3 regions of the Bradyrhizobium sp. CB3481 genome follow, and region 2 is predicted to be linked to each of the others. Evidence: predicted binding sites of a transcription regulator. Region 2 holds the regulator's gene; each other region holds the start of a gene.
What was found. Region 2 encodes PhoB, which activates phosphate uptake and scavenging genes when phosphate is short. Its sites were predicted from a motif close to TGTCATNNANCTGTCAT; they were not measured.
Positions count from the first base shown of each region.

Region 1: QA643_RS06690 (esterase-like activity of phytase family protein) is a predicted target of PhoB. The motif match lies at 1,961-1,977, and genes of this name have one in related genera.
Region 3: QA643_RS23000 (DUF47 domain-containing protein) is a predicted target of PhoB. The motif match lies at 7,146-7,162, and genes of this name have one in related genera.

Region 1 covers NZ_CP121647.1:1,389,597-1,400,247, forward strand. Annotated here, with positions in the region: gene QA643_RS06685 (hypothetical protein) at 1-415, shown strand, start outside; gene QA643_RS06690 (esterase-like activity of phytase family protein) at 562-1,914, opposite strand; gene QA643_RS06695 (heme ABC transporter ATP-binding protein) at 2,022-2,828, opposite strand; gene QA643_RS06700 (iron ABC transporter permease) at 2,825-3,916, opposite strand; gene QA643_RS06705 (hemin ABC transporter substrate-binding protein) at 3,913-4,863, opposite strand; gene QA643_RS06710 (hemin uptake protein HemP) at 4,883-5,080, opposite strand; gene QA643_RS06715 (TonB-dependent hemoglobin/transferrin/lactoferrin family receptor) at 5,360-7,708, shown strand; gene QA643_RS06720 (antibiotic biosynthesis monooxygenase) at 7,847-8,182, shown strand; gene hutX (heme utilization cystosolic carrier protein HutX) at 8,197-8,712, shown strand; gene exbB (tonB-system energizer ExbB) at 8,770-9,531, shown strand; gene exbD (TonB system transport protein ExbD) at 9,536-9,979, shown strand; gene QA643_RS06740 (energy transducer TonB) at 9,984-10,651, shown strand, end outside.
Region 2 covers NZ_CP121647.1:701,070-711,720, reverse strand. Annotated here, with positions in the region: gene QA643_RS03330 (Hsp33 family molecular chaperone) at 1-542, opposite strand, end outside; gene argF (ornithine carbamoyltransferase) at 738-1,664, opposite strand; gene QA643_RS03320 (aspartate aminotransferase family protein) at 1,664-2,872, opposite strand; gene QA643_RS03315 (GcrA family cell cycle regulator) at 3,376-3,888, shown strand; gene phoB (phosphate regulon transcriptional regulator PhoB) at 4,250-4,960, opposite strand; gene phoU (phosphate signaling complex protein PhoU) at 4,971-5,687, opposite strand; gene pstB (phosphate ABC transporter ATP-binding protein PstB) at 5,698-6,519, opposite strand; gene pstA (phosphate ABC transporter permease PstA) at 6,516-7,361, opposite strand; gene pstC (phosphate ABC transporter permease subunit PstC) at 7,363-8,352, opposite strand; gene pstS (phosphate ABC transporter substrate-binding protein PstS) at 8,567-9,577, opposite strand; gene QA643_RS03280 (ATP-binding protein) at 9,717-10,651, opposite strand, start outside.
Region 3 covers NZ_CP121647.1:4,707,229-4,717,879, reverse strand. Annotated here, with positions in the region: gene QA643_RS23045 (SDR family oxidoreductase) at 1-124, opposite strand, end outside; gene QA643_RS23040 (glutathione S-transferase N-terminal domain-containing protein) at 204-908, shown strand; gene QA643_RS23035 (ArsC family reductase) at 980-1,351, shown strand; gene QA643_RS23030 (PAS domain-containing protein) at 1,348-1,950, opposite strand; gene QA643_RS23025 (ABC transporter ATP-binding protein) at 2,323-3,078, shown strand; gene QA643_RS23020 (ABC transporter ATP-binding protein) at 3,071-3,814, shown strand; gene QA643_RS23015 (ABC transporter substrate-binding protein) at 3,851-5,071, shown strand; gene QA643_RS23010 (branched-chain amino acid ABC transporter permease) at 5,161-6,081, shown strand; gene QA643_RS23005 (branched-chain amino acid ABC transporter permease) at 6,083-7,051, shown strand; gene QA643_RS23000 (DUF47 domain-containing protein) at 7,206-7,850, shown strand; gene QA643_RS22995 (inorganic phosphate transporter) at 7,956-8,960, shown strand; gene sugE (quaternary ammonium compound efflux SMR transporter SugE) at 8,952-9,275, opposite strand; gene QA643_RS22985 (peptide chain release factor 3) at 9,431-10,651, shown strand, end outside.

The DNA of each region.
Region 1 (10,651 bases), 690 kb from region 2:
GAGCTACGAGCTGGACCGGCTGTTTCGCGCCGGCCGCCGCGCGCCCAATGTCGACCTCAGCGCCGAGCGCGCCGAGGCAGGTCGCATCCTGCTCACCACGTCGAGCCATAGCGGCCTGAGCGCTGATGACCGAACCTACCTCATTCAGCAGGTCGCCGCGCTCACGGGACTCTCGGCAGGCGATGCGGAGAAGCGTGTCGATAGCGTCGCTGGCGCTGCCCAAACCGCGATCGCGCGCTCGCGGCGCAGCAGCATCATCCTGGCGTTCTCCGTTGCCACCGCCATCCTGCTCGGCGCCGTGGCGGCCTGGGCTGCCGCCGTTGCCGGCGGCCGGCATCGCGACGGCGCGGCTCTGCCGGAATGGATGGTGCGATCGAACGCGATCGGAAGGCGGCACGAGGCGGTGTACCGATAGCGGCTTTCTTCTCTCTCTCCCCGTTCTTCACGGGGAGAGGGGAGGGGTGAGGGCTGCTTCAGCAGACTCAATTGGCAGTGATTACGAGGATAGATCCTCTCACCCCAACCGCCTCCCCGCGAAAGGCGGGGAGAGGGAGGAGCAACTCACTTCGCCTTCAGGAATTCACCGACTTCGAGCAGCACGAACTCGTTGTCGTCGGCCTTGTTCGGCTCGCGGCTGGAGGAGAACGGCAAATTGTTGTCGTTGCCGACGATGATGTGGGTGTCGTCGACGCGGTCGACGTTTTCGATGGTGAAGAACGGGAAGGTCAGCACGCCGTCATTGAGCGGCTTGCGGGCCTTCTTGTTCGGATCCTTGATCTTCATCAGGTCGATATAGGCCACCTTGCGCACCGGCTTGCCGACATTGGCGTCCGTCAGTTCGACCTTGTAGACGCGCTTGAATTTGGCGAGGTCGGCAAAGCAATTCTCGCCGCGCTGGCCGGCCGGGCAGGCCTTGTCGGCAGTGCCCTCGCCATTGTCGCGCTCGATGATCAGGCCGCTGGTCGCGTCGATCATGTTGAAATCGCCGATCGCATGGCCGTTCTGCTCGAACACGTACTGCCAGTAGCGGCCGGTGAACTTTTCGGCGGCGACGTCGAATTCGAGGATGCGCGACGCTTCCTTGCCGTCGACCTCTTCAAAGTCCTTTTTCTCGGCGTCCCATAGCGGGCCCTCGAGCAGGCCGTACAGGAACTTGCCGTCCTTGGAGGCGGCAAAACCTTCATATCCCTTGGAGCGGCGCAGATTGACTGTGGTGTAGCTCGCGCCGGGCGCGGCCGGCGACTGCACCGACCAGTGGTCCGGCGAGCGCACCGGCTTGCCGTCGGCGGTGGTTTCGAACACCGCGAGAATCTTGCCCATCCTGTCGGCCTTCAGCACATAGGGCCCGAACTCATCGCCGATCCAGAAGGTGTCGCCGATGATCTGGAATCCCTCGGTGTCGAAATCGGCGCCGGTGAGATAGCGCTTGGCGGTATCTTCATGGACGATGCGGAACGGCACCTTCTTGTCGGGATCGTGCAGGAAGACGGTTTCCTGGCGCTCGATCTTGCCGCTCGCCCAGTCGATCTTGTGGCGGTTGAGATAGAGCATCGAATCGGCCGAGTTGTAGCGCGAACCCATGCCGTTGTCGGTGAGCACCCAGAATGAGCCGTCTGACATCACCTTGATGCCGGAATGGCCCTGCAGCGGCTGGCCCTTGAACGGCAGCGCGACGCTGGTCGGACGCTCATAGGATTTGCCCATCACGCTGCCGACCGCGTCGACGCGCTTGCCGGTGGTGTACTTGCCTGAGGTCTTGAGATCATCAGGTGCGTCGGCCGGTGCCTCGATGAAGGTTTCGGCCGGCAGCACCGCATGGCTTTTCAGCGTGGCGGGAAATTCGCCTTCGCCTTGAGCGAAGGCGGTACCGGCCAGAAATATGGACGCGACAGAGCAGAGCAACGACACGCGCATGGCGGATCTCCTGTAGGTAGCGATGCGCCTGTCTTGCGGAGCGGCTGTTACAATCACCTGACAGTTCCGTGAACAACCGGTGACGCCGTTGGATAAGCCTTGCGGCGTTATGCCGTCGGCGCACCGGCCGGCCGCATGGTCTGCGGCAGCAGGAACGGCACGCCCTGGTCGGTGTAGTCGATCTCTACATCCACCTCGAATATTCGGCGGATGGTGTCAGCCGTGATAGCCTCGCTGCAGCCGCCATCGGTCGCGAGCCGGCCGCGATGCAAGAGCACGATGCGGCCGGCAAAACGCATCGCGAGATTGAGGTCGTGCAGCACGGCGATGACAGCCGTGCCGTTCTGCGCGCGCCGCTTGGCGATTTCCACGAGGTCAATCTGGTGGCGCATGTCGAGGCTGGAGGTCGGCTCGTCCAGCAAGAGGAGGCCGGGGCCGTACTGCGCCTCGCCGCAGGCAAGCTGCACCAGCACGCGGGCGAAATGCGCGCGCTGCTGCTCGCCGCCGGAGAGCGTCGGCAATTGCCGTGCGCCGAAATGCGCCAGTCCCACCTCGTCGAGCGCGGCATCGACCAGGCGCTGCGCGGCGGCGCGGCCGGCATCGCCGGCGCCCATATGGACGATCTCTTCGACCGTGAACGGGAAGGTGACGTTGACATGCTGCGACAGCATTGCGCGGTGACGGGCGAGCAGGCGCGGCGGATAGAGGTGGATGTCGCGCTGCTTCAGCGCGATGCGGCCCTTGGTCGGGCGGATGTCGCCCGACAGCATTCGTAGCAGCGTCGATTTGCCGGCGCCGTTGGGGCCGACGATCGCGACCATCTCGCCGGTCTGGACGCGCAGGTTGACGCTATCGACCAGCGTGGCGCCGCCGACGGCCATCGAGAGCGATTGCGCGTCGAGCAGGGCAGTCATAGCGACACCAGCCCACGCTGCCGCAGCAGCATACCCAGGAAGAACGGCGCGCCGACCGCGGCCGTCAAAATGCCGATCGGCATTTCCGCGGGCGCCACGGTGGTGCGGGCCAGCGTATCGGCACCCGTCAGCAGCACCGCGCCTGATAGCATGGAGGCCGGCAGCAGCAGCCGGTGCGCCGGCCCGATCACCAGCCGCAAGAGATGCGGCACCACGATGCCGACAAAGCCGACGACGCCGCAGACGGAAACCGCCACGCCTGTCATCGCCGACACCAGCACGATCGAAATCCGCTTCAACCGTTCGACATCGACGCCGCTGTGAAACGCTTCGGCTTCACCGAGCACCAGGACATCAAGCCCGCGCGCGATCGAGATGCAGGCGATCGCGGCAATGGCGAGCACTGGCGCCAGCGTGGCGAGCTTGGGCCACGTTGCGCCGCTGAGCGAGCCGAGCATCCAAAACGTGATGTCGCGGAGCTGCCGGTCGTCGGCAATGAATACCAGCAGTCCGATGCCGGCACCAGCGATAGCGGCGATCGCAATGCCGGCCAGCAGGAAAATTGCGATCGACGTCCGGCCCGAGCGGCTCGCAATCGAATAGAGGATGATGGTCGTTACCAGCGAACCGCCGAAGGCGGCCAGCGGTAGTAGCTGATGCTGCATGAATTGCAGGCTTTGGCCAAATCGGCTGTCGGTAAATACGATCGCCGCGGCGGCGGCAAATGCACCGCCGGAGGATACGCCGACCAGCGCGGGATCGGCCAGCGGATTGCGAAACAGCCCCTGCATGATCGCGCCGGATGCGGCGAGCAGGGCGCCGACCATCGCCGCGGCGGCGATCCGCGGGATACGGATCGACCACAGCACGAGCTGGTCGCGCGCGAGCGTTGGCGCCGGCGAGGCGTCCGCCCACAGGCCGAGCGCCGCGGGTAGCCGTGCCAGCGGGATTCCGGCCGCCCCCAAGGTGAGAGAGATCAGCACTGTGCCGGCAAGCACGATCAGCAGGAAAATGAGCGTCAGCGAGGCCGCCGGACGGAACGAATACCCGCTCCGCCGCTTCGCCTTGGCGTCAGTGAGTGCGGTCATGTTCGGCAATTAGCCGTCAATGCCGACGGCTTGAACTTCTCCGCCTGCGGTGCCAGCGCCGGGTAAAGCCTGATCGAGAGATCGCGTGCCGCGGCCGCGGTGCGCGGCCCGAAGCCGAGCAGATAAAGTCCTTCCATCGAGATGAAGGTCTTGTTCGCTGCGACCGGCGTCAGTGCGAAGGCCGGATGGACGTACACGGCTTCCGCATCCACCGAATCCTTGCCGCGCTGGATCGAAAGCACAACGTCGGGTTTGGCCGCGATGATCGCCTCGTCGTTGATGATCTTGTAGCCCTCATAGCCGTCGATGGCGTTGACGCCGCCGGCGAGGGCGATGATCTCATTGGCGGCGGTCTTCTGGCCCGCAGCCATGGCGCGGCCGTTGAGCAGCGACATCACGAACATGACGCGGACCGGCTTGGTCACCTTGGCCCTGAGCTCGCGCAGTTGCGCCAGGTCGTCGGTGACCGCTGCCGTCAGGCATTCGGCGCGCTTGTCCGCGCCCATGGCGTGGCCGACCAGCTTGATCTTCTCGACCAGGCCGGCTTCGGAGAAGGTCTCGGGCACCAGCACCAGTGGCACCTTGGCTGCCTCGAGCACATCCATGGTTTCCTTCGGCCCGGATCCCTGCGCCGCGAGCACCAGCGAGGGATTGAGGCCGAGCACGCCTTCGGCCGAAAGCTGGCGCATGTAGCCGACATTTGGCTTGTCGCGCAGCGCCGCGGCCGGGAACAGGCTGGTCGAGTCGACGCCGGCGAGGCGGTCCTCGAAACCCAGCGCATAGAGAATTTCGGTGATCGCGCCGCCGATCGAAACGATTCGCGCCGGATCGCTGATGATGACGTCGCGATTGCGTGCATCATGCACAGTGATGCCAGCGCCGAGCGCCACGCCGCCGAGCAGGAAGCAGGCGGTGGCCGTCCATGCGAGCGTGCGACAAATTGTCATCAAAGGTTCACCTGATCGGTCACTTGGTCAGGATCAGCTTGTTCTGTGACGTCAGCCGAAGACGATAATTGTCCTCGCCATGCGTGATGATGATCTCACGCTCGGTCGCGAACAGCTCGCGGCTGTCGATCCGGTTGCCGCTGATCGCGAGCGATCTGGCGGCAGTGGCGGCGCTGCCGGCTTTGGTCCGGGCGTTGTCTCCAGATGCTGCGGACATGTCGTTGGTGGCGCCCCGAAATTCTATGTGATGCCCCATGTTTGTACAGTTGCGACGTGCCGCAATCCAACTATGGCAATTTACAATTGATATAAACTGCCTGATGCGGTTCTTGACCACGCGGAACCTGCCACGTAACCAAGTATGACACGATGCCGGCGAAAGGCCCGCGTCGAGAATGTGGTAGCCAGCAAGCAGCTCGCAAGTTACGCGCAGCGCCCGCCAGCCAAACCCAAGAACAGATATCGGGGTCGGGGTTTTATGGCTGACGGGGCTAGGATGTCGCGCGCCCTCTTGTTGGGCGCGTCGGTGTTTTCAATTGCATTGCTGGGCGGGGAAGCCAGCAACGCACAGACGGCGGATACGCAGGTAGCGAGCGGTGCGTCCGAGCGCCAGAAGCAGTCCCGACGCAAGCCGGAAAAACCGCCGCAGGGTCAGCAGGCGGCAGCGCCCGTGATGAATGCACGGGCGCAGATTGGAGCTGCGCCAGTGCAATCGCTGGATACGATCACGGTGGCGGCCTCGAAGACCGAGGAGCGCGCGATCGATGCGCTAGCGCCGGTCAGCGTGGTGACGCTCGAGCAGATTCAGGGTTTGCAGCCGAACCGGTTGTCGGACGTTTTTTATAATGTGCCTGGCGTGTCGTTCCAGGAGCGCGGCGACGATCCTTCGACCGTCATCAACATCCGTGGCCTGCAGGATTTCGGCCGCGTCGCCGTCGTCGTCGACGGCGCGCGGCAGAACTATCAGCGTAGCGGCCACAACGCCAACGGCTCGTTCTTCCTCGATCCAGAGCTGGTCGGCGGCGTCGACGTGGTGCGCGGTCCCACCGCGAACATCTACGGCTCCGGCGCGATCGGCGGCGTGGTCTCGTTCCGCACCAAGGATATCGATGATGTCGTGCGTCCGGGCGAGCGCTGGGGCGTCGACATGACGGGCTCCGGCGGCACGAACAATGCGCGCGGCATGGGTTCGATCTTCGGCGGCGTGCGCGCCACGCCCAATGTCGACGTGTTCGGCGGCGCGGTCTACCGCACGCAGGGCAATTACAAGGATGGCAACGGCACCGAGATCGGTAACACCGGCAACGAGATCGCTGCCGGGCTGATGAAGGTCACAGTGCGGCCGGCGGAAGGCCACGAGATCAAGCTCGGCGGCGTCTTCCAGGACTATCAGTACAACATCGGCCAATTCAATCGCGGGCCGACAACGACCTCAGCGCCGCCGGCGGCGATCGCCGGCTCCTCGGTCTACGCATCGGATGCCAAGAATTACACAGGAACGCTGACCTGGAAATACGCCAGGCCGGATGACAATCTGTGGGACTGGAATCTGTCGCTCTACGGCAATCGCACCGATAACGACCAGGTCAAGACCTACAACAACCGCATCACCACTGGCGGCGGAACGTGTACGCTGGGCAATCCCGGCAACAACATTTCCGGTTGTGTCGGTGATCGCCGCGGCTATCAGCTCGACACGCTCGGGATCGACGTCAACAATACAACGCGGTTCAATGTCGGCGACTGGCGCAACGCCGTCACGCTCGGCCTCGATGCGTTTCAGGACGACGTCTCGACCTTCGATAGCCGTGGCAATTCCAACGTCACCACGCCCGGCGGGCTGCGTACGGTTTCCGGCGGGTTCGCGCAGTTGAAGCAGAACTATTCGACCTGGTTCGAGGCCGTCAGCGCGATCCGTTACGACCGCTACGATCTTCATTCGCCGTTTGTTGCGACCGGCGGTGGCGGCGACCGGTTCTCGCCGAAGTTCACCGTCGGTATAACGCCAGTACCTGGCTTCACGCCGTATGCCAGCTACGCCGAAGGTTATCGCGCGCCCGCGATTACCGAGACGCTGATCGCCGGCGCGCACGCCACCGGCGGCGGACCTCCGCTGTTCCCGTGCCCGGACGGCTCTGCCGGCCTGTTCTGTTTCCTGCCCAATCCGAACTTGAGGCCGGAGATCGGCAAGAACAAGGAAGTCGGTCTCAACCTGAAATACAATGACGTGTTCGCGGCTGGTGACAGCTTCCGCGGCAAGTTCAATGTCTTCCGCAACGACGTCGATGGCTATATCGACCTGGTCGGTTCGACCCCGCGGTCCGCCATCTTGGTCCCGGTCCCCGGCCAGTTCAGCCAGTTCTTCCAGTATCAGAACATCGCGCATGCGCGGATCGAAGGCTTCGAGTGGGAAACGGCATACGACGCCGGTCTGTGGTATGTCGGTTTCTCCGGTCACCTGATGCAGGGCAAGAATGTCGACACCAATGTCGGGCTTGCGACCATCACGCCGCGCAAGATCACCACGACCGGTGGTGTGCGCCTGCTCGACCGCAGGCTGATCCTGGCGGCGCAATGGTCTTCGTTCGGGGCCAACAACGACGTGCCGGCCGGCTATCTGCCTGCCACTGGCTATGAACTGGTCAACCTCTATCTGACCTGGAATGCCACCAAGGACGTTGTTTTCACGGCCTCGATCGACAATCTCTTGAATCAGTATTACCGGCCCTATGCGATTCCCGGCAGTTCCACCGACGGCACCACGCAGAACGACGTGTTATGGTCGAGCCCCGGCCCGGGCAGGGTCTACAAGGCCGGCTTGAAGATTCACTTTGGCGGAGCGTAGTTCGACGAGCTGACAAACCAGTCCAGTTGCACCCGGCCGCGCTGATGCTCCAGCGCGGCTTCGGTGCGTTTCATGTTTACTAGCCAACCCAAACGGTACGCCAGGCGCACCCCAGCAACCCAGCTAAGGAGATTTCAAATGTTTATCGCGATGAACCGGTTCCAGGTGAAGATTGGCTCCGAGGCGGCCTTCGAGAACGTCTGGCGTACGCGCGAGTCCTATCTCAGCAACATGGCCGGCTTCGTCGAATTCCACCTGCTCAAGGGGCCCGTGGCCGAGGATCACACGCTGTATTCGTCGCATACCGTCTGGGTCGACAAGGCCGCATTCGAGGCCTGGACCAAATCGGAAGAATTCCGCCGCGCGCATGCCCGCGCCGACAACAAGACCGGCGAGAGCCTCTACCTCGGCCATCCCAAGTTCGAAGGTTTTGAGGTGATCCTGAGCGAGCGCAAGTCCAGCGCCGCCGCGTGACGGGGAGGGGTGCGATGTTGAGCACGGACCTTGCCGACCTCAAGGCATATATGGCCGACAATCCGGGTGCGGTGATCGAGGACGTGGCGCGGGAACGGAAAGTCACCCCGCGCGCCGTGCTGCAAGCGCTGCCCGCTACGATGGTGCGCCTCGGCCCCGGCAGCGAGTTCGCCGCCGCGATGAACGATGTCGCGCAATGGGGCGAGGTGACGCTGATCGTTCACACCGACGATGCGATCTTCGAGTTCACGGGCAGCGTGCCGGCGGGCGAGATCGGCCGCGGCTACTTCAACCTGATGCAGCCGAAGGGACTGCACGGCCACCTTCGACACGAGCGTTGTGCGGCCATCGCTTTCGTCGAGCGGCCCTTCATGGGCAAGTCGTCGGCCTTCATCGCGTTCGTCAATGTCGACGGCGGCATCATGTTCAAGGTGTTCGTCGGTCGCGACGAGACGCGCGCGCTGCGCGGCGATCAGCTGCAGCGCTTTCATGCGCTTCGCGACAGGATCGGTTCCGCCCGCGCGGCGTAACCTGTTTCCATATTGTTGGCCCGGGAGACGATCATGCGGCGGAAAACGCTCGATGTTATGATCCGTTGGTGTGGCGCAATCGGCGTGGCCGCCTTGCCGGAGGCGGCGTTCGCCGCTCCCGACGTCGCGCTGCTGCCGCGCAATCTGTCGCCCTGGAACATGTTCGTGAATGCGGACGTGGTGGTGCAGGCGGTGATGGTGGGCCTGGCCTTCGCCTCGCTGGTGACGTGGACGATCTGGCTCGCCAAGACCATCGAGATCCGCCGCAAGACCACCACGGCAAAGCGGCGTCTCGGCATGCTGGAAAGCGATACGGTGCTGGCCAGGGCCGAGCAGGAGACCCGTGGCGGCAATGACGCGGTGGCGCAGATCATCCAGTCCGCCGCGCGCGAGGCCAGCCTGTCCGGCGGTCACTTCGACGACGGCCTCAAGGAGCGGGTGGCGCTGCGGCTGGAGCGGGTGGAGGCGGCGATGTCGCGCCAGATCGCGCGCGGCACCGGCGTGCTCGCGACCATCGGCGCCACCGCGCCCTTTATCGGGCTGTTCGGCACGGTCTGGGGCATCATGAATTCGTTCATCGGCATTTCCGAAGCCAAGACCACCAACCTCGCCGTGGTCGCGCCCGGCATTGCAGAGGCGCTGCTGGCGACCGCCCTTGGCCTCGTCGCGGCGATTCCGGCGGTCGTGATCTACAACCATCTGACCCGCACCATCACGGCCCACCGCGCGCTACTCGGCGACGCCTCGGCGCTGGTGCTGCTCTTGATCAGCCGCGAGGGCGACCGCGGCACGTTCCGGCTCGCGCGCGCGGCGGAGTGAAGCGATGGGCGTGAAGCTCGGGCAATCCATCAGCGGACGATCGCGCGGCGGCAGCGACGATCTTGCCGAGACTCATGAGATCAACGTCACGCCGTTCATCGACGTGATGCTGGTGCTTCTGATCATCTTCATGGTCGCCGCCCCGCTCGCAACCGTCGATCTCGGCGTCGATCTGCCAGCAAGCGCGGTCGAGCCGTCGCCGCGGCCGGACCAGCCGGTCTTCGTCACCGTGAAGCCGGATCTTTCGGTGGCGGTCGGCGAGGTGGTCATCGCGCGCGACGCGCTGACCACAACACTCGATGCCGCCACGCACGGCAAGAAGGAGGAGCGCATCTTTCTGCGCGCCGACAAGGCGGTCAGCTATGGCGACCTCATGGAGGTGATGAACTTGCTGCGCAACGCCGGCTACCTCAAGATCGCGCTGGTCGGCCTCGACGGCCGAAGCTGACACCATGAACGCGTTCGCGCTGCATGACGTTTCCGACCAGGCCACCGTCCGGCGCTGGGGTGCGTCGGCGTTTGCGATTGTCGCTGCGCATGCTGCGCTGATCGCCCTGGCCATCAACTGGGCGACGCAGCGGCCGCTGCCGGGCGTCTCGCTGCCGGTGATCATGGTCGACATGGCGCCGGTCTCGGCCGCGCCGCAGCCGACGCAAATGGACCTTGCGCCGGGGCCGGTGATGCAGCAGGCCGATGCCTCGCCGCCGCCGGCGGCGGCGCAGCAGGAGGTCGTGCAGGAGCAGATCGCGCCGACCCCGCCGCAGGAGAAGCCGGAGGTCGTCGCGCCGCCCGAGCAGAAGACCGAGCCGGCGCCGCCGAAACCGGAGCCGGCCAAGGTCGAGCCGGAGAAAAGGCCGTCGCCGGTGAAGCCGAAGGTGGTTCGTGCGGAGGCGAAGAAGCCGACCGACGCGCCGCCTGCGCCGCGCACGACGGCCTCGCCAAAGGCCGAGCGCCAGGCCCCGGCCGCGTCCGCCGCCAGCGCCGGCGCATCGGCCGCGGCGCTAGCTTCCTACCGGCAGATGGTCGCCGCCCATCTGCAGCGCTTCAAGCAATACCCGCCCGCCGCCAAGGCGGCGGGCCAGCAGGGTACCGCGCGGGTGAGCTTTACGCTGAGCCGGAG
Region 2 (10,651 bases):
ACCGCGAGCCGTACGCGGGTCGGGATCTGCTCGGAGCGCAGGAAATATTCATGCGCGGCATCTTCCAGGCCGCCGCCGTCGAGCGCGACGAGGCCCTGATAGCGGCTCATGTCGCCGCCCTGATCGATGGTCATCGCCAGATGACCCTTGCCGAGCAGGGCGCCTGAATCCTGTCCGTCCTTCAGCCGCCTCGCGTCATAGCGCGCATAGGCGCGGAGCCGATCCGGCGACTGGAAATCCACGATCAGAAACGACACCGGCCCGTCGGTCTGCGTCTGCAAAATGAAACGGCCGTCAAACTTCAGCGCCGAACCAAGCAGCGTCGCCAGCACGATCGCTTCGCCAAGCAATTTTCCGACCGGCGCCGGATAATCATGCTTGGTCAGGATATCGTCGAGCGCGGGGCCGAGCCGGGTCAGCCGTCCGCGCAGATCGAGCGAGGCGACCTCGAACGGCAGCACCGCATCGTCGACGGGAACGGACGACGGCGCGCGAACGGGCGCATCGCCAGCGATTTTCATGTCGGGGGATTGTGAAATCATGGCGCTCTATCTGGGGTCTGGGAGAGCAAAGTGAAAGGGGTTGAAGAGCGATGAAACCGTCGCCATGCGTCGTCCCTGCGAAAGCAGGGACCCATAACCACCGGCTTTCATCGTCACGTACGATGTCTCCCACATTGCCAAAAACGTGAGATCACGCGGTATGGGTCCCTGCGTTCGCAGGGACGACGGAGAGAGTTACCCCACCGCGTCAAAACACCAGGCCAGAATGCCCTTTTGCGCGTGCAGGCGGTTCTCGGCCTCGTCGAACACGACCGATTGCGGGCCGTCGATCACCTCGTCGGTGACCTCCTCGCCGCGATGCGCCGGTAGGCAGTGCATGAAGATCGCCTCCGGTTTGGCCAGCGACATCAGCTTTTCGTTGACCTGGTAGGGCTTCAGCACGTTGTGGCGGTGTTCGCCCTCCTTGTCACCCATCGACACCCAAGTGTCGGTGACGACGCAATCGGCGCCGCGCACGGCGGCTTCCGGATCGGTGCCGAGCACGATCGGCGCGCCGGTCGCCTTGATCCAGTCGCGCATCGCCTTTTTCGGCGCGAGCTCCGGCGGGGTTGCGACATTGAGCTTGAACTTGAAGCGCTCGGCCGCGTGCGCCCAGGACGCCAGCACGTTGTTGTCGTCGCCGGTCCAGGCCACCGTCTTGCCCTCGATGGGACCGCGATGCTCCTCGTAGGTCATCAGATCGGCCATCACCTGGCAGGGATGCGAGCGCCGCGTCAGCCCGTTGATGACCGGCACCGTGGCGTGCGCGGCGAGCTCCAGCAGTGCATCATGATTGAGGATGCGGATCATGATCGCATCGACATAGCGCGACAGCACGCGCGCGGTATCGGCGATGGTCTCGCCGCGGCCGAGCTGCATCTCTGCGCCGGTCAGCATGATGGACTCGCCACCGAGCTGGCGCATGCCGACGTCGAACGAGACCCGCGTACGGGTCGAGGGACGCTCGAAGATCATCGCCAGTGTCTTGCCTTCGAGCGGCTTCCTGGCCTTCTCATGCGCCTTCAGTTTCGCCTTCATGTCGGCGCCCAAGGCCAGCATGTTGCGCAGTTCATCCAACGGCATTTCATTGATGTCGAGGAAGTGACGGACGGACTTGCTCATCATCCCGCCGCCTTCTTGAGCTGCGCGCCCGACAATGCGGCGCAGGCGCCTTCGAGCATCTGAACGGACTGATCGATCTCGGCCTCGGTCACGATCAACGGCGCCAGGAAACGCACGACGTTGTCGCCGGCGCCGACCGTCAGCAGTTTCTGGTCACGCAGCGCGTTGACGAGATCGCCCGAGGGCACCACCGCCTTGACGCCGACGAGCAGCCCTTCGCCGCGCACTTCCGACAGCACGGAAGGATAGCGGTCGACCACCGAGGCGAGCTTCTGCTTGAGCAGCAGCGACATCTTCTGCACATGGTCGAAGAAGCCGGGTTTCAGCATGACGTCGAGCACGGCATTGGCGGCCGCGATCGCCAGCGGATTGCCGCCGAAGGTCGAGCCGTGCGAGCCCGGTGTCATTCCGGAGCCGGCTTCCGCTGATGTCAGCACCGCCCCGATCGGGAAGCCGCCGCCGAGCGCTTTCGCCAGCGACATCACATCCGGCGTCACGCCGACGCGCTTGTAGGCGAAGAGATCGCCGGTGCGGCCCATGCCGGTCTGCACCTCGTCGAATGCGAGCAACAGGCCATGCTCGTCGCAAAGCTGGCGCAACGCCTTGAAGAAAGCCTGCGGCGCCGAGCGCACGCCGCCCTCGCCCTGCACCGGCTCGATCAGGATGCCGGCGGTCTGCGGGCCGATCGCCTTCTTCACCGCTTCGAGATCGCCATGCGGCACCTGGTCAAAACCGTCCATCGGTGGGCCAAAACCCTCGAGATATTTGGCGGAGCCGGTGGCGGCGAGCGTCGCCAGGGTGCGGCCGTGGAACGCGCCTTCGAAGGTGACGAGGCGGTAGCGCTCCGGATGTCCCTTGGAAGCGTGATAGCGGCGCACCACCTTGATCACGCCCTCCATCGCCTCGGCGCCGGAATTGCAGAAGAAGACGAGGTCGGCAAAGCTCTGCTCGCAGAGCCGCGCGGCGAGCTTCTCGCCGTCGGGCGACTTGAACAGGTTCGACATGTGCCAGAGTTTTGTCGCCTGCTCCTGCAGCGCCTTGACCAGATGCGGATGGCAATGGCCCAGCGCATTCACCGCGACCCCCGAGGTGAAGTCGAGATAGCGCTCGCCGCTCGTCGAGGTCAGCCAGCAGCCCTCCCCGCGTTCGAAGCCGAGATCGACCCTGGCGAAGACGGGGAGCAGATGCGACGTGGCGCTATTGGTCATGACAATCACTTGAGGTTTGAGACCTGCCTTCAAGACCTGCCGCGGAGCACACGCGTGCCTTGGCGCGAAGTCGGCAACAGCCGGTCTTGCGAAACGAAACGTGCCGCCGCTTAAGGGCGGCACGCGAGAGGTATTCTATGTGGGCGCGGGGCGCTGTCAACACGCCATGGAACGGCCTTTCCTGCAGTGCAAGATGGTGAATCCGTAGGATTGCGGTGTGGTGGAAAACACGCAGTGGAATGCCTAGATGTCAGAACATGTGGACGTCGGGGCGCGGACTCTTGCGCCCGAGTCACGCCATATTGTAGCGTTTGGGCTGTCGGGTACGACATCTCGTGCGGCAGTTTTGATCCCTTAAGAGTCTTTTGTGAAAGCGTAAACGTTCGGGCGCCCATATCGCGCCCGGCGAGGGCTAAGGGATTCTGACCGCAGGGATTTTTGAGACGAATGACATCGCGGGCGCTGCCCCAGGTTGGCCGGCGCGACGCGAAGGGAAGCATACGATGACGGTATTGACCTGGTCCGACGATCGCGTCGAGCAGCTGAAAAAGCTCTGGGAAGCCGGATTATCGGCCAGCCAGATCGCCGCGGAACTCGGCAATGTGACGCGGAACGCCGTGATCGGCAAAGTGCACCGCCTGGGCCTGTCCGGCCGTGCCAAGAGCCCCTCCTCGGCCGCGCCGCGGCAGCGCAAGGCGCGCCCCGCCGCCCAGCAGATGATGCGGGTATCGCGGCCGGTGTCGCGCGGCAACACCGCGCTCGCGCACGCCTTCGAGGTGGAGCTGGAGCCCGATCCGGTTGCCTTCGACAATGTGGTGCCGATGAGCCAGCGCCTGTCGCTGCTCGAACTGAACGAAGCGACCTGCCACTGGCCGGTCGGCGATCCCGCAAGCCCGGAATTCTTCTTCTGCGGCGGCAAGGCGCTCACCGGCCTGCCCTACTGCGCGCACCACTCGCGCATCGCCTACCAGCCCGCTGCCGATCGGCGGCGGCAGCAGCCGAAGACGACGCGGTAAGGGCGGGCGCGCGGGATTATTTCAACGATGTCGTCCCCGCGAACGCGGGGACCCATAACCACCGTTGCGCGTGGTTATGCCTCGCTGGGGCTCCAGCGCATTTCGACAATCGAGATTGGTGGTTATGGGTCCCGGCTCAAAGGCCGGGACGACGGCTGTGTGCGCTAAGAGCAAACTGCCTCAACGACGTCGTCCCTGCGAACGCAGGGACCCATAACCATCGTTGCGCGTGGTTATGCCTCGCTGGGGCTCCAGCGCATTTCGACAATCGAGATTGGTGGTTATGGATCCCGGCTCCTGATGCGCAATTGCGCATATGGGCCGGGACGACGGCTGAGGGTGCGGAGATAGCCGTGGAACGCTACTGCGGCTGCTCCGCCTTCGCGAAGCGATCATCGAGCGCGTAGCCGGCGCCGCGCACGGTGCGGATCGGATCCTGCTCGCGGCCGGGGTTGAGCAGCTTGCGCAGGCGGCCGATGTGGACGTCGACGGTGCGCTCATCGATATAGATATCGCGGCCCCAGACGCTGTCGAGCAGCTGCTCGCGGCTGAAGACGCGGCCGGGATGCTCCAGGAAGAATTCAAGCAGGCGGTACTCGGTCGGGCCGAGGTCGATCTGGCGGCCGGAGCGCGCGACGCGGCGCTTCTCGCGGTCGAGCTCGATGTCGCCATAGGTCAAAACGGTGGCGAGCCGCTCGGGACTGGCGCGCCGCAGCAGGCCCTTCACCCGCGCCAGCAATTCCGGCACCGAGAATGGCTTGACGATGTAGTCGTCGGCGCCGGTCGCAAGACCCCGCACGCGCTCGCTCTCCTCGCCGCGTGCCGTCAGCATGATGATCGGCAGCTGCTTGGTCTCGGGCCGCGCGCGGAGGCGGCGGCACAGCTCGATGCCTGATAGCCCCGGCAGCATCCAGTCGAGCACCACGAGGTCGGGCACCCGTTCCTTCAGCCTTGTATCGGCGTCATCGCCGCGTGCAACGGTTTCGACCTCATAGCCTTCGGCGTCGAGGTTGTAGCGCAACAGCGTGGTCAGCGCTTCCTCGTCCTCGACCACCATGATGCGTGCGCTCATCCTATCATCCTCAGCTATTGGGAATGGTCGCAGCAAACGTCGTCATGTCGCCCTTCGGGCGCTTGTCGAGAATCTGCTGCCCCTCGATCATGTAGAACACGGTCTCGGCGATGTTGGTGGCGTGGTCGCCGATCCGCTCGATGTTCTTGGCGCAGAACATCAGATGGATGCAGAACGAGATGTTGCGCGGATCTTCCATCATATAGGTGAGCAGCTCGCGGAATAGCGAGGTGCAGATGGCGTCGACTTCCTCGTCGCCCTTCCACACCGCCATCGCCGCGGGCAGGTCGTGCGCCGCATAGGCGTCCAGTACTGACTTGACCTGCGACTGCACGAGGTCGGTCATGTGCTCCAGGCCACGCATCAGTTTCAGCGGCTGGAAATCCTTCTCCAGCGCCGCGACGCGCTTGCCCATGTTCTTGGCGAGGTCGCCGATCCGCTCCAGGTCGGTGGCGACGCGCATGGCGCCGACGATTTCGCGCAAGTCGATCGCCATCGGCTGGCGGCGAGCGATGGTCAACACCGCGCGCTCCTCGATCAGATGCTGCAGACGGTCGATCTCGACGTCGGAGGCGACGACCCGCGAGCCGAGGGTGACGTCGCGGCGGACCAGCGCGTCAACGGATTCAGAAATCATGCGCTCGGCGAGGCCGCCCATCTCGGCAACGAGACGGGTCAATTCCTGAAGATCGCTATCGAATGCTTTGGCAGTGTGTTCGGAACCCATCTCTGTCTCCTCAACCGAACCGGCCGGTGATGTAGTCCTGCGTACGTCGATCGCCGGGCGAGGTGAAAATCTTGTTGGTGTCGTCGAATTCGATCAGTTCGCCAAGATACATGAAAGCGGTCTTGTCGGAGACGCGCGCCGCCTGCTGCATGTTATGGGTGACGATGGCGATGGTGTAGTCCTCCGACAGTTCCTGGATCAGTTCCTCGATCTTGGCGGTTGAGATCGGGTCGAGCGCCGAGCACGGTTCGTCGAACAGGATCACCTCTGGCCGGACCGCGACGGTGCGCGCGATGCATAGGCGCTGCTGCTGGCCGCCGGACAGCGACAGGCCGCTGGCATTGAGCTTGTCCTTGACCTCGTTCCACAGCGCGCCGCCGCGCAGTGCCTTCTCGACGCGGTCGTCCATCTCGGACTTCGAGATCTTCTCATAGAGGCGGATGCCGAAGGCGATGTTCTCGTAGATCGTCATCGGGAACGGCGTCGGCTTCTGGAACACCATGCCGACGCGGGCGCGCAGCAGATTGAGGTCGAGCTTGGGATCGAGGATGTTGGTCTGGTCGAGCAGCAGCTGGCCGGTGGCGCGCTGGCCGGGATAGAGATCGTACATCCGGTTGAAGATACGCAGCAGCGTGGACTTGCCGCAACCGGACGGGCCGATAAAGGCGGTGACGCGGTTGGTGCCGAGCGTCAGGTTGATGTTTTTCAGCGCGTGGTGCTCGCCATAATAAAAGTTGAGGCCACGCACCGTCACCTTCGGCGCGGCGTCCGGCAGCGGCATCTGTGAAACGGGACCGCTCGCGTTACTCACGGATACGGACAGTTCGGTCATTTGGATGTCCTCTCGGCGCCAAGGATGCGCGCGCCAACATTCAGGGCCAATACGGTAAGCGTGATCAGGAGCGCCCCGGCCCAGGCCAGCTGCTTCCAGTAGGCATAGGGACTCTGCACGAAATTGTTGATGGTGACCGGCAGGTTCGCCATCGTCTTGGTGAGGTCGAGGCTGAAGAACTGGTTCGACAGCGCGGTGAACAGCAGCGGCGCGGTTTCGCCGGCGACGCGGGCGGTGGCAAGCAGCACGCCGGTAATCAGGCCGGCGCGGGCGGCGCGGTAGGCGATGCGCCGGATCACCAGCGAGCGGGGCATACCGAGCGCGGACGCGGCCTCGCGCAGCGGATTGGGCACCAGTCCCAGCATGTCCTCGGTGGTGCGCACCACCACGGGGATCACGATCACGGCGAGCGCGAGGCAACCGGCGATCGCCGAGAAACCGCGCATCGGCACCACGACCGCGCCGTAGATGAACAGGCCGATGATGATCGACGGCGCACTAAGCAGGATGTCGTTGATGAAGCGGATCACCGAGGTCAGCTTGTCGTGCTTGCCATATTCGGCGAGATAGGTGCCCGCGAACAGGCCGAGCGGCGCACCGATGCCGACGCCGATCGCTGTCATGATGATCGAGCCGATGATGGCGTTGCGCAGTCCGCCCTCGGTCGATCCGGGCGGCGGCGTGTCCTGGGCGAAGACGGCGAGATTGAGCCCGGTGAGGCCGTTGTAGAACAGCGTGAACAGGATCAGCGCCAGCCAGGTGACGCCGAATGCCGCGGCGCCCAGGCACAGGAACTTGATGACGATATTCTTGCGGCGGCGGGAAGCGTAGATCGCGTTCATGTCAGTTGCCCGCCTTCTTTTCCAGACGCATCAGCATCAGCCGCGCGGCGGCCAGCACGAAAAACGTCAGGATGAACAGGAGCAGGCCTAGCAGGATCAGGCCGGACTGGTGCAGCCCGTCGCTCTCGGCGAATTCGGAAGCGATCGCCGCCGAGATCGTGGTGCCCGGCGCGAAGATCGAGGACTGGATCTTGAACGAGTTGCCGATGATGAAGGTCACTGCCATGGTCTCGCCGAGCGCACGGCCGAGCGCCAGCATGATGCCGCCGATCACGCCGACCCGCGTATAGGGAATGACGACGTTGCGGACGACTTCCCAGGTGGTGCAGCCGACGCCGTAGGCCGCTTCTTTCAGGACCGGCGGCACCGTCTTGAAGACGTCGACCGAGATCGAGGTGATGAAGGGCAGCACCATGATGGCGAGGATCAGCGAGGCGTTGAACAGGCTGAGATAGGATGGGGGGCCGGCGAAGATCGCGCCCAGCACCGGCACGCCGTCGAACAGGTTGATCATGAGCGGCTGGAAGGTGTTGGCCAGGAACGGGCCGAGCACGAAGAAGCCCCACATGCCGTAGATGATCGAGGGAATGCCGGCGAGCAGCTCGACCGCAAGGCCGATCGGGCGGCGCAGCCATAGCGGACAGATTTCGGTGAGAAACACCGCAATGCCGAGCCCGACGGGAATCGCGATCATCATCGCGATGACGGAGGTGATCAGCGTGCCGTAGACCGGGCCAAGCGCGCCCAACACCGGCGGATCGGCCGACGGTGCCCAGCGCTGGGTCGTGAGGAATGCCAGGCCGTATTCGCGCAGCGCCGGCCAGGCGCCGACGATCAGCGAGAGGATGATGCCGCCGAGGATGAGCAGGACCGAGATCGCGCAGATGCGCGTGATCCAGTAGAAGGTGACGTCGCCGACCTTGAACGCGCTCAGGGCCCTCGCGCGATCGTAAGGTCCGGCAGCTTCGATTACGTCGCTATCAACCGCCATTTCTGCCACGCCCGATCCCCTGTACTTCTACTTGATCTTGCTTGCCCCGTCTCGTGCCCCGGATGCGGCGCAACGCGTAGCGGTGCCAAGCCGGGGCCCAACTTGATGGGTGACGCGTTCTTGGTGACGCGTGGGTCCCGGCTCTGCGGCGCAGCGCACCGGACGATGCTTCGCATCGCCGGGGAACGCTGCACCGCGTCCGGGACAAGGGACCTCAGCTCTTGATCTCGGCCGACCAGGTCTTTTCGATCTGCTTGACGACCGAGTCCGGCATCGGGATGTAGTCGAGCTCCTCGGCCATCTTATCGCCCTTCTCGAACGCCCATTTGAAGAACTTGATGGCTTCCTGAGCGGCTGCCTTGTCGGTGGCCGACTTGTGCATCAGGATGAAGGTCGCGCCGGTGATCGGCCAGGAGGCATCGCCCGGCTGGTCGGTCAGGATCACATAGTAATTCTTGGCACCGGCCCAGTCGGCATTGCTAGCCGCGGCCTGAAACGCCCCAATGGTCGGCTGCACCGTCTTGCCAGCCTTGTTGACGACCGCGCCATAGGTCAGCTTGTTCTGCTTGGCGTAGGCATATTCGACATAACCGATCGAGTTCTTGGTCTGGCTGACGTTGCCGGCGACGCCTTCGTTACCCTTCGCGCCGACGCCCGTCGGCCACTCGACCGCGGTACCGGCACCGGCCTTCGCCTTCCACTCGGCATTGGTCTTCGAGAGATAGTCGGTCCAGATGAACGTGGTGCCGGAGCCGTCCGAACGGCGGACCACCGTGATCGCTTCGGAGGGCAGCTTGACCTTGGGATTGAGCTTGGCGATTGCGGGATCGTCCCACTTCTTGACCTTGCCCAGATAGATGTCGCCCAGCAGTTCGCCGGAGAACACCAGTTCACCCGGCTTGACACCTTCGAGGTTCACGACCGGCACCAGCGCGCCCATCGCCTGCGGCCACTGAATCATGCCGTCCTTTTCAAGCTGCTCGGGCTTGAGCGGCATGTCGCTGGCGCCAAACGTCACGGTCTTGGCCTGGATCTGCTTGATGCCGGCACCGGAGCCGATCGACTGGTAGTTCAGGCCGTTGCCGGTCTCCTTCTTGTAGGCGTCGGCCCACTTCGAATAGAGCGGGAACGGGAAGGTCGCGCCTGCGCCGGTGATGTCGGCAGCGAAGGCTGACGTCGACGCGGCGACCATGCCGGCGGCGACGATCGTTCTGATGAAATTCATGCTGGTCTCCATCTTGGTGAGCGAAGCGCCGGTGCGCCCGATTGCGCTCACACCGCCCGTGTAGGAGCGGTCGATAGAGCTTTTACGAAGGTTGGATGACAGTTGGATGACAGGAGCAAGCAACTGAAATCACTTGCATTTAAGCTGACGCCGGGGGCTTCGCGTGGGGAAAACAGGCGGTAAACGTAGCCCCGTTCCGCGGCACGCTTTCGATCAAAAGCCGGCCGCGATGACGGTTAAGAATATGTTTCACCAGCGATAAACCGAGACCGGTTCCACCCTGCGCGCGGCTGTCGCCGACATCGACCCGGTAGAAGCGCTCGGTCAACCGCGGCAGGTGTTCCGGGGCGATGCCGGGACCGAAATCGCGGACCATGACGCGGACTTCCGGCGCGCCGTCGGCCGCGGCGGCCTCCTTCAGCGAAACCATCACCCGCCCGCCGGAGGCGCCATATTTGAGCGCGTTCTCGATCAGGTTTTCGAACAGCCGCAGCAGCTCCTCGCGGTCGCCCGCGATCGTCACCGGCGCGGCCGGCAGATCGATTTCGATCTCGACCTGGCGCTCCCTGGCGAGCGCTTCCAACCCATCGGCGACCTGGCGAATGATGGGGACGATATCGACCGAGGACTCGGGCTGCACATGCGCCGACAATTCGACCCGCGACAGCGACAGCAGATCGTCGATCAGCCGCGCCATCCGCGTCGCCTGCGCATGCATGATGGAGAGGAAGCGCTCGCGCGCCTTGGCATCCTCCTTGGCAGGGCCCTGCAGCGTATCGATGAAGCCGGACAAAGCAGCGAGCGGCGTGCGCAATTCATGGCTGGCATTGGCGACGAAATCGGCGCGCATTTCCTCGACCCGCCGCAGCGGCGTCTGATCGTGGAAGGTCAGCAGCATGCATTTCTCGGTGCCGCCGAACGTTGTCGGCACCGGCACCGGCGTGATGATCAGCTCCATCCAGCGGTCGACCGGCCCCTGGTCGAGATAGCTCGCGCGGCGCGGCTCGGTGGTGGCGATCGCCTCGCGCAGCGCGGTGACAATCTCGGGTGAGCGCAGCGCGAACTGCGCCAGCT
Region 3 (10,651 bases), 4.0 Mb from region 2:
CGCCGGCGCCGCCTGAAACGACAACGACCCGATCCTTCAGCACGTCGCTGGCGAAGACCGTCGGATAAACCGCAAGTTCAGCATCGGTCAGGCCGAGCTTCGGCGGTGTTGGATGTTCAGTCATGGGGCGGGGCAGGTCTTGTTATGTGCGGCATCGGCCGTACATTAGCGCGGCACCGCAAACCAAGCAAAAGAACGAATCAATGCCTGATCTCGCCGTATTTCCCATCACCAAGCGCTGGCCCGCCAAGCACCCTGATCGCCTTCAGCTCTATTCGCTACCGACGCCGAACGGCGTCAAGGTTTCCATCATGCTGGAGGAGATCGGCTTGCCCTACGAGGTGCATCTGGTCGATTTCGGCAAGGATGACCAGAAGACGCCGGAATTTCTGTCGCTGAATCCGAACGGTAAGATCCCGGCGATCCTCGATCCCGATGGGCCGGGCGGAAAGCCGCTGCCGCTGTTCGAGTCCGGCGCGATCCTGCAATATCTCGCTGACAAGACCGGCAAGCTTCTGCCTGATGATCCGGCGCAGCGATACCAGACCATCCAGTGGCTGCATTTCCAGATGGGCGGCATCGGGCCGATGTTCGGCCAGGTCGGCTTCTTCCGCAAATTCGCTGGCAAGGAATATGAGGACAAGCGCCCGTTACAGCGTTACGTCGCCGAGTCGAGACGGCTGCTTGAGGTGATGGAAACGCGGCTTGCCGGGCGGCAGTGGATCATGGACGATGAATATACCATCGCCGATATCTCCATGCTCGGCTGGGTGCGCAACCTGATTGGCTTCTACGGTGCGCGCGATCTCGTCGCCTTCGATACGCTGAAAGAAGTGCCGGCATGGCTGGAGCGCGGGCTCGCCCGGCCGGCGGTGCAGCGCGGGCTCGACATTCCGAAGCGGCCTTAAGCTGGTCGCCGCTCTGCTTACCTTCAATCCGGTCCACGGGGCCGATAACAACATTCCGGAATGCACCGAAAATGCCCATCACCATCTACGGCATCAAGAACTGCGACACGATGAAGAAGGCGCGCGCCTGGCTGGACGATCATGGCGTCGCCTATGATTTTCACGACTACAAGCTTGCCGGCATCGCCAAGGACAAGCTCAAGCAATGGTCCGACGATGTTGGCTGGGAAACGCTGCTCAACCGCGCGGGCACGACATTCAAGAAGCTGCCCGATAGCGACAAGGAGGGTCTGAACGAGCGCAAGGCGCTGGCGCTGATGCTGGCGCAGCCCTCGATGATCAAGCGCCCGGTGCTCGATCTCGGCGGCAAATTGCTGGTCGGCTTCAAGCCGGACGTTTACGGCAAGGAAGTGTCGTCGAAATCGCGCGGGCGCAAGGCCTAGCCGAATTCGAGTTCATCACCGGACGGAATGCGGCCGGGTGCGCGATGAAACAGATCGCGGTCGATGATGGTGCGAAGCTTCGGCGCCGGCAGCTTGTCGTTGCCGCGGATCAGGTTCTTGATCTCGAAGCCGCCGTCTTCGCTGATGGTCTTCAGCGAGGCGATGATATGAGTAACGCTGTCCTCGTCGGCGAACGGCAGCAACAGCCGCTCATAGGCGACGATCCGCCCGTATATGTCGTTCATGTCGGCGATGGTGTACACGGGAAGGCGGCGAGCAATGCATTCATAATAGACAGGCATCACCATCGGCGCGAGCCTTGTGCCGAGGTACTCGTCGAGATAGCGCCCCTTGCCAGTATTGCCGTAGGCGGTCGACATTCGCGTGCCGTCGCTCTGGATGGTCAGTCGCGGCGACTGCACTGTCGTGTCGACGGTGTAGAATACCAGATCCGGAAGTTCATCGTCGATCCGCGCCGGTTGATATTCCGAGATGCGCGGCACCGACTGGTTGCGGGCGTATAGCCGCAGCCAGGTGTTGAGCAGATCGCGCTGCTTGATCGATTTGACGACCGACGGTCCGACGCTCTCAAATTCCAAGGCGGCAATTCCTGGCTATCCAAATCGCGCAAAGATGCGACGGAGGCGGAAATATTGTGTGAAACCGCCTGATTGCAGCAGAACACCGTTAACGATGGCTTGCTGGCGCAAGACTCCTGCTGAAGGTGTGGCCGTGGTCCGGCCCAGGCAGCGGGCCGGGCATTCGACTTATGGCGCATCCGGAACCGCCATATGCCGCTTTTCCCCGCGGCAGCTTTCCACCTTGCCTAATCCACCGCGTTGACGGCATATTCCGGCCCGGAGGCGGCGGGCTCGGCGCGGTTTAAGGAACGTCCGGCAGAGCTCGCCCGAGCAGGGAAAATGGGCCGCACGCGAACGGCTTCGTGGAGACGGCTGACGGGGGAAATTTGTTTGGCTGATGAGTTTATTCTCGAGACCCACGGATTAACCAAGGAATTCGCGGGTTTCTTCGCCGTTCGCGATGTCGCCCTCAAGGTGCGTCGTGGCAGCATTCATGCGCTGATCGGGCCTAACGGCGCCGGCAAGACCACGTGCTTCAATCTCCTGACCAAGTTTCTGAAGCCCTCGGCGGGACAGATTCTGTACAAGGGGCAGGACATCACCGCGATGGCGCCGGCCGACGTGGCGCGGCTTGGCCTCGTGCGCTCCTTCCAGATTTCGGCGGTGTTTCCGCACCTGACCGCACTGGAGAATGTCCGCGTCGCACTCCAGCGCCAGCATGGACGCTCGTTCGATTTCTGGCGCTCCAAGAGCGTGCTCGATCGTTTCAACGGCCGTGCCATCGAGCTTCTGAACGACGTCGGCCTGAGCGAGTTCGCCAATACGCCGGCGGTCGAAATGCCCTATGGACGCAAGCGCGCGCTCGAAATCGCAACCACGCTGGCGCTCGACCCGGAAATGATGCTGCTCGACGAGCCGATGGCCGGCATGGGCCATGAAGACATCGACAAGATTGCAGCGCTGATCAAGCGCATCTCGGCCAAGCATACCATTTTGATGGTCGAACATAATCTCTCCGTGGTGGCCAACCTGTCCGACATCATCACCGTGCTGACGCGCGGGCAGGTGCTGGCGCAGGGCAATTACGCCGAGCTCTCGAAGGACGAGCGGGTCAAGGAAGCCTATCTGGGAGCCGGTCATGCCTGATCTGAAAATGGCCGAAGCCGCCACCAAACCGGCGAGCGCGGAAGTGCTTTCCGTCTCCGACCTGCAGGCCTGGTACGGCGAATCCCACATCCTCCACGGCATCAATTTCAACGTGAAGGCCGGCGAGGTGGTGACGCTGCTCGGCCGCAACGGCGCCGGCAAGACCACGACGCTGAAGTCCGTCATGGGAATTATCGGCAAGCGCACGGGCTCGATCCGCTTCAACAATGAAAACATCATCCGCGCCTCATCGGACCGGATCGCGCGGATGGGCATCGCGTTCTGCCCGGAGGAGCGGGGTATTTTCGCAAGCCTCGACGTGCGCGAAAACCTCCTGCTGCCTCCGGTGGTGCGCAGCGGCGGGCTGTCGCTCGATCAGATCTTCGATTTGTTTCCGAACTTGAAAGAGCGGTTGAGCAGCCAGGGCACCAAGCTCTCGGGCGGCGAGCAGCAGATGCTGGCGATCGCGCGAATCCTGCGCACCGGCGCGCGCTTCCTGATGCTCGACGAACCGACCGAGGGCCTTGCGCCTGTTATCATTCAGCAGATCGGCCACACCATCGCGCGGCTGAAGTCGGAAGGCTTCACCATCCTATTGGTGGAGCAGAATTTCCGCTTCGCCTCCACGGTCGCCGATCGCTACTACATCGTCGAGCACGGCAAGGTGATCGACGGTTTTGCGAATTCCGAACTGTCGGCCAACATGGACAAGCTCCACACCTATCTCGGTGTTTAATTGGTACTCGCTGCACTCTGGATTATTGGAGATACTATGAAACACAAAATTTCGGCTCTCTTCCTCGGTACCGCGCTGGCGTTTGCCGCAGGCGGTGTCGCCCTGGCGCAGGACAAGACCGTCAAGATCGGCGTGCTCACCGACAATTCGGGCCTTTATTCCGACCTCGGCGGGGCGGGCTCCACGCTTGCCGCGCAGATGGCGGTCGAGGACTCCGGCCTCGCGGCCAAGGGCTGGAAGATCGACATCATCTCTGCCGACCACCAGAACAAGCCCGACATCGCCACCACCATCGCGCGTCAATGGATCGACGTCGAGAAGGTCGACATCTTCATGGACGTGCTGAACTCCGGCGTGGCGTTGGCGGTCAATAATCTGGTGAAGGAAAAGAACTCCATCATGATCAATACCGGCGCGGCGACGTCGGACCTGACCAATGCCCAGTGCTCGCCCAATACCATCCACTGGGTCTACGACACCTACATGCTCGCCAACTCGACCGGGCAGGCGCTGGTGAAGGCCGGCGGCGACACCTGGTACTTCCTGACCGCGGACTACGCGTTCGGTCACGCGCTGGAGCGGGACACCACGGCCGTCGTCGTCAAGGCGGGCGGCAAGGTGATCGGTGGCGTCAAGCATCCGCTGAATTCGTCGGATTTCTCGTCCTTCCTGCTGCAGGCGCAGGCCTCCAAGGCCAAGATCATCGGCATGGCCAATGCCGGCGGCGACACCACGAACACGATCAAGCAGGCATCGGAATTCGGCATTGTCGCCGGGGGCCAGAAACTCGCCGGTCTTCTCCTGTTCATCACCGACGTGCATTCGCTCGGGCTGAAGGTGGCGCAGGGGCTGAACTTCACCGAAACCTTCTACTGGGATCTGAACGACGGCACCCGTGCATTCTCCAAGCGTTTCTCCGAGCGCATGAAGAACAAGGCGATGCCCTCGATGGTGCAGGCGGGCGTCTATTCGGGCCTGATCCATTATTTCAAGACGATCGACGCCATGGGCGGCAATCCGCATGACGGCGCCAAGGTGGTCGCGAAGATGAAGGAGACGCCGACCGACGACGCACTGTTCGGCAAGGGCACGATCCGCGCTGACGGCCGCAAGATTCATCCGGCCTACCTGTTCGAGGTCAAGAAACCCGCCGAATCGAAGGGACCGTGGGACTATTACAAGCTGATCGGGACCACCCCGGGCGAACAGGCGTTCCGACCGCTCTCGGAAAGTGCCTGTCCGCTGGTGAAGAAATAACAACAGCGGCCCGCCGGCGCCGTGCCGGCGGGCCTCCTTTCGCGTTCTGGCGCGATTCCGCTTCTTAAACGAGATCGAGTGCGAAACCGATGCAAGCTCTCTACGCCCAGCTCCTGGTGGGACTGATCAACGGATCGTTCTACGCGCTGCTCAGCCTCGGGCTCGCCGTGATCTTCGGCATGCTCAACATCATCAATTTCGCCCATGGCGCGCTCTACATGATGGGCGCGTTCTGCGCTTACTTCCTGCTCCACCTGACCGGCATGGGCTACTGGTGGGCGCTGATCATCGCGCCGATCGCCGTCGGCGTTTTCGGCATGATCCTGGAGCGGACCATGCTGCAATGGCTGACCGGGCTCGACCATCTCTACGGCCTGTTGCTGACCTTCGGCATCGCGCTGATCGTGCAAGGCGTATTCCAGAACTATTTCGGCTCGTCCGGTTTGCCCTATGCCATCCCGGACTATCCGCAGATCGGCGACTGCTCGCCGAGCGCCCCGCAGGATGCATTCTGCAGGCGCGGCCTGCAGGGCGGTATCAATCTCGGCTTCATGTTCCTGCCGGTCTACCGCGGCTGGGTGGTGATCTTCTCGCTGGTGGTATGCTTGGCGACTTGGTTCCTGATCGAGAAGACGCGGCTCGGCGCCTATCTGCGCGCCGCGACTGAAAATCCGACGCTGGTGCGCGCGTTCGGCATCAATGTGCCGCGCATGATCACGCTGACATACGGGCTCGGCGTCGGCCTGGCGGCGCTTGCCGGCGTGCTGTCGGCGCCGATCAACCAGGTCCGCCCGCTGATGGGTGCCGACCTCATTATCGTCGTGTTCGCCGTGGTGGTGATCGGCGGCATGGGTTCTATCATGGGCTCCATCATCACCGGCTTCGCGCTGGGGGTGATCGAGGGTCTGACCAAATACTTCTATCCCGAGGCCTCCAACACCGTGGTGTTCGTGCTGATGGTGCTGGTGCTGCTGGTGAAGCCAACGGGACTGACCGGACGGGCGGCCTGACATGAGCGCATTGACTGACGACACACTCCCCGTAACGCCGCGCGCCATGCGCGACGAAATGACCGTATTCGCCGGGATGGCGGTGCTGCTCGGGCTCGTGCCGCTGACCGGCATCTACCCGTTCTTCGTCATGCAGGCCTTGTGCTTTGCGCTGCTGGCCTGCGCCTTCAACCTCCTGATCGGCTATGGCGGCCTGTTGTCGTTCGGCCACGCCATGTTCTTAGGCACGGCCGGCTACTGCTCGGCGCATGCGCTCAAGGTCTGGGGCGTCTCGCCCGAACTTGGAATTCTGGTCGGCGTCGCCGGCGCTGCGGCGCTCTCCGTCGTCACCGGCTTCATCTCCATTCGGCGGCAGGGCATCTACTTCTCGATGATCACGCTGGCGCTGTCGCAGCTCCTGTTCTTCGTCTACCTGCAAGCGCCGTTTACCCATGGCGAAGACGGCATCCAGGGCATTCCGCAGGGCTATCTGTTCGGGGTGTTCAACCTCGCCAAGCCGACGGTGCTTTACTACGTGGTGCTAGCCGGTTTCCTCGGCGGCTTCCTCTTGATCTACCGCACCATCAACTCGCCGTTCGGCGAGGTCTTGAAGTCGATCCGCGAGAACGAGCCGCGTGCGATTTCGCTGGGCTACAAGACCGACCAGTACAAGCTGCTCGCCTTCATCCTGTCCGGGACGATTGCGGGCTTTGCCGGGTCGCTGAAAGTGTTCGTGGCGCAAAATGCCTCGCTCACCGACGTGCACTGGACGATGTCGGGCGAAATCGTGCTGATGACGCTGGTCGGCGGCCTCGGCACCATCTTCGGCCCGGTGGTCGGTGCCTTCGTGATCATTGCCATGCAGCAATATCTGGCCGGCTTCGGCCAGTGGGTGACGGTGATCCAGGGCGTCATCTTCGTCGCCTGCGTGCTGACCTTCCGACGCGGCATCATCGGCGAAATTGCCCATTATTTCCGCCGGTCCCTGTAAAACGACCGATTTTGGCGCGATTTTCGGCTTCACAAAGCGGTGGATGATCCGGTTCCGGGGTCCCACTGTGGCGCGTTTTTTTTCCGAATGGTCTATGACAGTTTCGTGACAGGCCGCCCGGCCGGCCATTTCTGAACGACGGAAAATACCCCCCATGCTTCGCTGGTTTCGTGCCTTTTTGCCCAAGGAGGAGCGGTTTTTCGACCTGTTTGCCCGGCATGCCCACACGGTCGTGCAGGGCGCGCTGGCGTTGCAGGATATGCTCCGCGGCGGCGAGGAGACGCCGGTATTCTGCCAGCGCGTCAATCAGTTCGAAAACGATGCCGACGGCATTACCCGGGAGGTACTGACCGCCGTCCGCCGTACCTTCATCACCCCGTTCGATCGCGGCGACATCAAGAACCTGATCACGGCGATGGATGATGCCATCGACCAGATGCAGCAGACCGCGAAAGCGGTGGTGCTGTTCGAAGTCCGCTCGTTCGAGCCGCCGATGCGGGAAATCGCCACGCTGCTCGTCGAATGCGCCAATCTCGTCAGCAAGGCGATTCCCTTGATGCAATCGATCGGCGCCAACGTCGCGATGCTGACCGCCATCACGGAGGAAATCGGCAAGCTGGAGGGCCGCATCGACGACCTCCACGACATCGGGTTGAAGGAGCTGTTCCTCAAGCACCGCAACGGCAATTCGATGGACTTCGTCGTCGGCGCCGAGATCTACAAGCATCTGGAAAAGGTTTCCGACCGCTTCGACGACGTCGCCAACGAAATCAACTCGATCGTGATCGAACAGGTATGAGCATGATCCGGAAAAGTGGATACCGGTTTTCCGTCGCGACAAACGCGGAACGCGTTTGCGCGGAGATCATGCTCAAGCAAGTGATATAGGGCAGGGGCCAATTCAGTGGACGCCTCCCTTGGCCTTCCGATTCTGATCTTTCTGATCGCAGTCGCGCTGCTGTTCGATTTCCTCAACGGACTGCACGACGCCGCCAATTCGATCGCCACGATCGTATCGACCCGCGTGCTGCGCCCGCAATACGCGGTGATCTGGGCCGCGTTCTTCAATTTCGTTGCGTTTCTGGTCTTCGGGCTGCACGTCGCCAACACGATCGGCAAGGGGATCATCGAGCCTGATGTCGTGGACGCGACCGTCATCTTCGCGGCGCTGGTCGGCGCCATCGTCTGGAACCTGATCACCTGGGCGCTCGGCATTCCCTCGTCGAGCTCGCACGCGCTGATCGGCGGACTGGTCGGTGCCGGCATGGCCAAGGCCGGCATTTCCGCGGCGGTCTGGAGCGGCCTGTCAAAGACGCTGCTGGCGATCGTGCTGTCGCCGCTGGTCGGCTTTCTGCTGGCGCTGGTGCTGGTGGCGATCGTGTCCTGGCTGTCGGTGCGCTCGACGCCGTTCGCGGTCGACCGCGCCTTCCGCATCCTGCAATTCGCCTCGGCGTCGCTCTATTCGCTCGGCCATGGCGGCAACGATGCGCAGAAGACCATGGGCATCATCGCTGTGCTCCTGTATTCGCAGGGCCATCTCGGCGCCGATTTCAACATCCCGTTCTGGGTCGTGATCTCCTGCCAGGCGGCGATGGGCCTCGGCACGCTGATGGGGGGATGGCGGATCGTCCGCACCATGGGGCTGCGGATCACCAAGCTGACGCCGATGCAGGGCTTTTGCGCCGAAACCGGCGGGGCGGCGACCCTGTTCATGGCGACCTTTCTCGGGGTTCCCGTCTCCACGACCCACACCATTACCGGCGCCATTGTCGGCGTCGGCGCCGCACGGCGGGTATCGGCGGTGCGCTGGAATGTGGCGAGCTCGATCGTTTATGCCTGGGTGATCACCATTCCGGCGTCCGGGATCGTGGCCGCGCTGACCTACTGGGCCGCGCTGGCGCTACGCTGATCCGGTGACGAGCTTGAGACCGACGATGCCGGCGACGATCAGGCCGATGCAGGCGAGGCGGGCGGCGGTCGCCGGCTCGCCGAACAGCGCGATGCCCAGGATCGCCGTTCCGACCGCGCCGATCCCGGTCCACACCGCATAGGCGGTTCCGATCGGCAGTGATTTCAAGGCAAGCCCGAGCAGGAGGATACTGCCCGCCATGCAGGCGAGCGTCAGGACGGAGGGAACGGGCCGCGTAAAGCCCTCGGTATATTTGAGGCCGATCGCCCAGCCCACTTCCATGAGGCCGGCGACGAACAGCACGATCCAGGCCATGACAACCCTCCGAAAATGGCAGGGTCGTCCCCGCGGGATTGAGCTGCGAAATGGAAGGCCGTCCTTCCCAACGCCGATATGGGACTGGCCACAGGCCGCTGCAACCACCAAATGAGGCTTGATTAGCCCACCTTTCCCTGTCAAACGCACGCCTCATGTCCGACATCGCCGTATCAGCCGAATCGCCGTCCCGCTCGCCGCTTGCAGAGGAAGTGGCGCGCCGCCGCACGTTTGCGATCATCTCCCACCCGGACGCCGGCAAGACTACGCTGACCGAAAAGCTGCTGCTGTTCGGCGGCGCCATCAACCTGGCGGGGCAGGTCAAGGCCAAGGGCGAGCGGCGCAACACCCGTTCCGACTGGATGAAGATCGAGCGCGAGCGCGGCATCTCGGTCGTGACCTCCGTGATGACGTTCGAGTTCCAGGACCTCGTCTTCAATCTGCTGGATACGCCGGGCCACGAGGACTTTTCGGAAGACACCTACCGCACACTGACCGCGGTCGATTCCGCCGTCATGGTGATCGACGCCGCCAAGGGCATCGAGGCGCGGACGCGAAAATTGTTCGAGGTGTGCCGGCTGCGCGACATTCCGATCATCACCTTCATCAACAAGATGGACCGCGAGAGCCGCGATACGTTCGAGCTGTTGGACGAGATCGAAAAGACGCTGGCGCTCGACACCACGCCGATGACCTGGCCGGTCGGCCGCGGCCGCGACTTCCTCGGCACCTACGACGTCGTCAATGGCGGCGTGCGGCTGCTGGAAGGCGGCGGCGCCAAGACCGGCGCGACCGAGCAGATCGATATCGCCGATCTCGCCGGCCGCAATGCCAATCTGGATGTCGGGCAGGTTAAGGAAGAGCTGGAGCTGGTCTCGGAAGCCTGCAAGCCGTTCGATCTCGATGCGTTTCGCGAGGGACATCTGACGCCGGTCTATTTCGGCAGCGCGCTGCGCAATTTCGGCGTCGGCGATCTGCTCGAGGGTCTCGGCAAGTTCGCGCCGGCGCCGCGGGCGCAGGATTCGAACATTCGCAAGGTTGAGGCCGCGGAGCCGCGGATGAGCGCCTTCGTGTTCAAAATCCAGGCCAACATGGATCCCAACCACCGCGACCGCATCGCGTTTGCGCGCCTCTGCTCCGGCAAGCTCAGCCGCGGCATGAAGGCAAAACTGGTGCGGACCGGCAAGAACATGTCGCTGTCGTCGCCGCAGTTCTTCTTCGCCCAGGACCGTTCGGTGGCGGACGAAGCCTTTGCCGGCGACGTCGTCGGCATTCCGAACCACGGCACGCTGCGGATCGGCGATACCTTGACCGAAGGCGAAGACATCACCTTCGTCGGCGTTCCCAGCTTCGCGCCGGAAATTGTTCGCCGCGTT